2 regions of the Paenibacillus sp. JT22N12 genome follow, and region 2 is predicted to be linked to the other one. Evidence: predicted binding sites of a transcription regulator. Region 2 holds the regulator's gene; the other holds the start of a gene.
The links. The regulator LexA, encoded in region 2, represses DNA repair genes until DNA is damaged. The targets are predictions, from matches to a motif close to CGAACATATGTTCG.
Positions count from the first base shown of each region.

Region 1: the regulator LexA is predicted to act here: its motif matches at 1,017-1,030, upstream of recA (recombinase RecA).

Region 1 is NZ_JBWDNU010000015.1:35,317-37,731, reverse strand. Features, by position in the region: gene recA (recombinase RecA) at 1-947, opposite strand, end outside; gene AC0YOA_RS32550 (competence/damage-inducible protein A) at 1,152-2,414, opposite strand.
Region 2 is NZ_JBWDNU010000003.1:707,800-710,214, forward strand. Features, by position in the region: gene AC0YOA_RS14510 (DUF896 domain-containing protein) at 1-69, opposite strand, end outside; gene AC0YOA_RS14515 (LysM peptidoglycan-binding domain-containing protein) at 191-568, opposite strand; gene lexA (transcriptional repressor LexA) at 758-1,378, shown strand; gene cdaS (sporulation-specific diadenylate cyclase CdaS) at 1,489-2,118, opposite strand; gene AC0YOA_RS14530 (hypothetical protein) at 2,265-2,415, opposite strand, start outside.

The DNA of each region.
Region 1 (2,415 bases), on a different contig from region 2:
ACTGTTGAAGTATCAGCGTGATCCTTCAGGAACTGCTTGGCATTCTCCCGGCCTTGTCCCAAACGTTCTCCGTTATACGAGAACCAGGCTCCGCTCTTCTGTACAATATCCATCTCAACGCCGATATCGACAATGCTGCCTTCCTTGGAAATACCTTCGCCATACATGATATCAATCTCAGCCTGTTTAAAAGGCGGGGCTACCTTGTTCTTAACGACCTTGATACGGGTCCGGTTGCCGACAATGTCATTACCCTGCTTGATGGATTCAATACGGCGCACATCAAGTCGAATTGTGGAGTAGAATTTCAATGCGCGTCCACCAGGGGTCGTCTCTGGATTACCAAACATAACGCCAATTTTCTCACGCAGCTGATTGATGAAAATCGCGATGGTCTTGGATTTGCTGATGGCGCCTGACAGCTTACGCAGTGCTTGCGACATCAATCGCGCCTGCAGGCCGACATGGGAATCTCCCATTTCACCCTCGATCTCGGCTTTGGGCACAAGTGCCGCAACCGAGTCAATAACAACAATATCCACTGCGCCGCTGCGGACGAGCGCCTCAGCGATTTCGAGTCCCTGCTCACCGGTATCGGGCTGGGAGAGCAGCAATTCATCGATATTAACGCCAAGCTTGCTGGCATACAGCGGATCAAGAGCATGCTCCGCATCGATGAAAGCGGCTTGTCCACCCACACGCTGTACCTCAGCAATGGCGTGAAGAGCTACTGTCGTCTTACCGGAGGATTCCGGTCCGTACACTTCAATAATCCGGCCTTTGGGCAAGCCGCCGATACCAAGAGCAATATCCAGGGCAAGGGAACCAGTGGATACTGTTTCCACTTTCATATGATTCGACTCCCCGAGTTTCATGACGGAGCCTTTCCCGAATTGTTTCTCTATTTGACGTAATGTCGTTTCAAGCGCAGCGCGACGATCTGACAACGCGTTCACATCCTTCATTATTTATAATGTAATGATACCTTGTTTCTCCTCTAATGACAATAGTTTTTACGAACATATATTCTTATTTTTTTCATCGGCCGATGAATGAAAAAAAGAACCGCAGCAAAGTGATCTTCGCCACGGTTCTTCCGTCAACTAATGACGATTATATTTCATTTTCCGTATTCTGACAAGCATAAATCATCATCTGCCCGGCTGTTCGGCAGACAGCAGCTGCCAGAACCTGTACAGGAGCGACTTCACCGATCTCACTCTTATAATATCGCGCGTTCCGCTCAGCTGCGCCTTATGCACAATTGTCGGTTTGCCGCGCTCGGCAATCCCAAAATAGACCAGACCGACAGGCTTGCCTTCAGCTTCACTCGGGCCTGCAACCCCGGTGAGCGACAAGCCGAAGTCGCAATCCGTCAAATCTCGCACCCGCTCCGCCATAAGTGCTGCCGTTGATTCAGATATGGCGCCAGGCGCGCCTGCTCCTTCCAGCTGGGACAACGGGATGCCCAGCAGCAGCTGCTTCATCTCGTTGGTGTAGGTAACGACGCCACCGACGAATTCGCCGCTGCTTCCCGGCAGCGTGGTCACAAGCTCAGCCAGCAGCCCTCCTGTAAGACTTTCGGCACTGGCAAATTTGCGTCCCGTTACTCTAAGCAGGCGTATGACCGCTTCCTCGAGGGGAATATCCTCGTTCGCAAACAAATATTGGCCAACACGCTCCTTTATCTGCAGCTCCGCCTGATCCAGTCTGGAGTCCGCCTCATGCAAGGAGAGCGCTTTGGTGGAAAGTCGGATGGCTATCTCACCTTCTTTGGCATACGGGGCAATTGTAGGGTCGGACTGGACCTCGATCAAATCAATAATCGCCTGCTCCAGACTGGATTCTCCAATGCCGGCAAATTTCAGCAGACGGGAGAAGAGCCTGCGTTCCTCGCCCATTACGCTTCGCAGCCAGGCTTTGGCCGGACCGTCAAACATCGGCTTCATTTCCCGGGGCGGCCCTGGCAGCAGCACATAATAAGTACCCTCGACAATAAAAGCGTTGCCTACAGCAAGACCGGCGTCATTCACGAGCGGATCGCTGCCTTCAATCTGATTCGCCTGCCTGCGGTTGCTTTCCACCATATGCATGCCGCGCGAAGTGAACAGATTCTCAATTTTCACCATGGACGGCTGATGAATCGAAATTCCGCGGTTCAAGTAACCGGCAAGCGCGTCCTTGGTCAGGTCATCCTGGGTCGGTCCAAGTCCGCCCGTAAATACGATCAGATCGGCCCGTGTGCGGGCAATCTCGACCGCCTGCACAATACGGACGGCATTATCCCCCACTACCGTCTGAAAATAGACATCGATTCCCAGCTCGGCAAGGCCTGTTGAAATATAGGTGGCATTGGTGTTCACCGTTTGACCCAGCAATAGTTCCGTTCCGACTGCTATAATTTCAGCGCGCATA
Region 2 (2,415 bases):
CTCCGGAGTTAATCCGACTGCTTTATTTTTTCGTGACAACTCATTAATCCGTGCAATAAGCTCTTCCAAACCGATACGCTCCTCTCATGATGCTGTAAACATTCACCCTTTACTTTGACATTTTTAATCCTCTATTGTCAAGAAAATACGCCCTTTGTCCTGTAGATGGAAATAAAAAAAGCGGACTGCATCAGTCCGCTGGTATAATCAATGTTTGTCCGGCCATAAGTGTGCTGGAAGTCAGGTTGTTCCGTTCCTTCAAGTCATAGATGATTCGCCGAATATCTTCGCCTTCCTTACGCAGATCCCCTGCTATTTCCCAAAGTGTCTGGCCCTCACTGATCGAGATAACTTTCTCGCCCGCAGCGGGCTCCGCAGGATGCTCGCTCGTTGCACTTCCCTGCATTATAGAAAAACCAACGAATAAGAGGGAGAAAAACAATATTGCCGCTATCAACCGCATCACCAGCTTCTTTGGCCTACTTTTAGCTGATGCAGATTTCATGTAACCTTTATCAGCTTTATTCTCTGAATTCATAGAAGAGTAAGAAGATATTGTTATCATCATTTCCCAGCACCCCAAACGTTTGTTCTGTTTTCGATAAACCGATATTAACACGACCACCCGTTTGCAGTCAACTGCTTTCGGAACATTTGTTCCCCATAAAATACGAACTCTTGTTTCTCGAACTTATGTTTGTACGAACTCCGGTTCTGTGTTATAATTTGACACAAATGAACCTTTGGAGTGATTCTGGTGTCGAAACTATCGAACCGCCAACAGGCGATTCTGGAATTCATCAAGACGGAGGTGCGGGAGAAGGGATATCCCCCATCCGTCCGGGAAATCGGTGAAGCTGTAGGTCTTGCTTCCAGTTCAACCGTTCACGGACATTTGGACCGTCTGGAGAAGAAAGGCTTAATCCGCCGTGACCCGACGAAACCGAGAGCGATTGAGATATTGGATCAAGCGGACAATGAGATTCCTTTTCCAATCGCAATCACCAAAGTTCCCATTGTGGGAAAGGTTACTGCAGGGGTGCCAATTACAGCTACCGAGAACATTGAGGATTACTATCCTCTCCCTTCAAGCAAGGTCGGCGATCATAATGTCTTCATACTTAACGTAATGGGAGAGAGCATGATTGACGCAGGCATTCAGGACGGCGATTATGTCATTGTGCGGCAGCAGCAATCCGCTATCAACGGTGACATCGTGGTTGCGATGACGGAGGATGACGAAGCGACGGTGAAAACCTTTTATCGTGAACGCGATCATATCCGGCTGCAGCCGGAGAATCCGACAATGGAGCCGATACGGCTTCGCAATGTAACGATTTTAGGTAAAGTTATCGGACTTTTCCGCGATATTCACTAAGCGAGTTCTTATGAAGCAGAGACTGGCGTTGCCTTTAGGGCTTCGCCAGTCTCTTTTTGTTTTACATATTGGCTAGCTTCAGGTTTACCTCAAAGTACTCAAAAATACATTTAGACCGTCGTTGGCATGAAAATTGTCTTTATTGGATGGAGTTTTCCCTTGTAGACAAAGGACGCATCCCCGCTTTCTTCCGATACAACCAGTACAAGCGCATCTGTTATTTCGGTCAGTCCGATCGCGGCGCGATGCCGCATTCCAAATTTCTTGTCCACATTCGATGCGTTGGATACAGGCAGGACATTAGCGGCGGAAATAATTTGATCGGATTTGATGAGAACGGCCCCGTCATGCAGCGGATTTCCCGGATAAAAGATCGCCTCCAGCAGGGAATAGCTCAATTTGGCCACAAGCGCAACCCCGGAATGGATGATGGCATCCAGGTTATCATTTCTCTCGATGACAATCAAAGCACCATGCCGGCGCTCCATAAGGTTCTGAATGCATATGGAAAGATCCAAATAGTTGGTTGTAAATGAGGATAAATAACATTGCAGATAGAATGAAGCGGCCAGGGATTCAACTTCTTTAAAAGTTCTGCCAATATTATCAAAGTCACTCAGAAGACAGTGATTTTCAGCATCAATATTATCCAAAATACGCTGTGATTCATTGACAATAAGGTGGATATGCTGTTTCAGCCGTTCCTTTAAAGGAGTCTCATCGCAATTGCCCTGCCCCATTTCATACACCCCGCACACTTTAATTTTTTACCGCCCAGACCCGTCCATGGTACTTTAGTATTGACGAGAAGCTTCAATTTAATTATGACATCAACGAACAAATACCCGCCAGCCGAAGCTCGCGGGGAATGCAGATCAGGGGCAAGCTATAATGCACCTGAGCTTTGGACTATTTTCAACGCTTTGTCATAATCTTTCTCCTCAATGACAACAGTCAATAAAATATCATACCCCGTCACTCTGTTCTCCGGTCCTCCAGAACTGTAACCGCTCGCGCTGACACTCGCTGCAGACAGA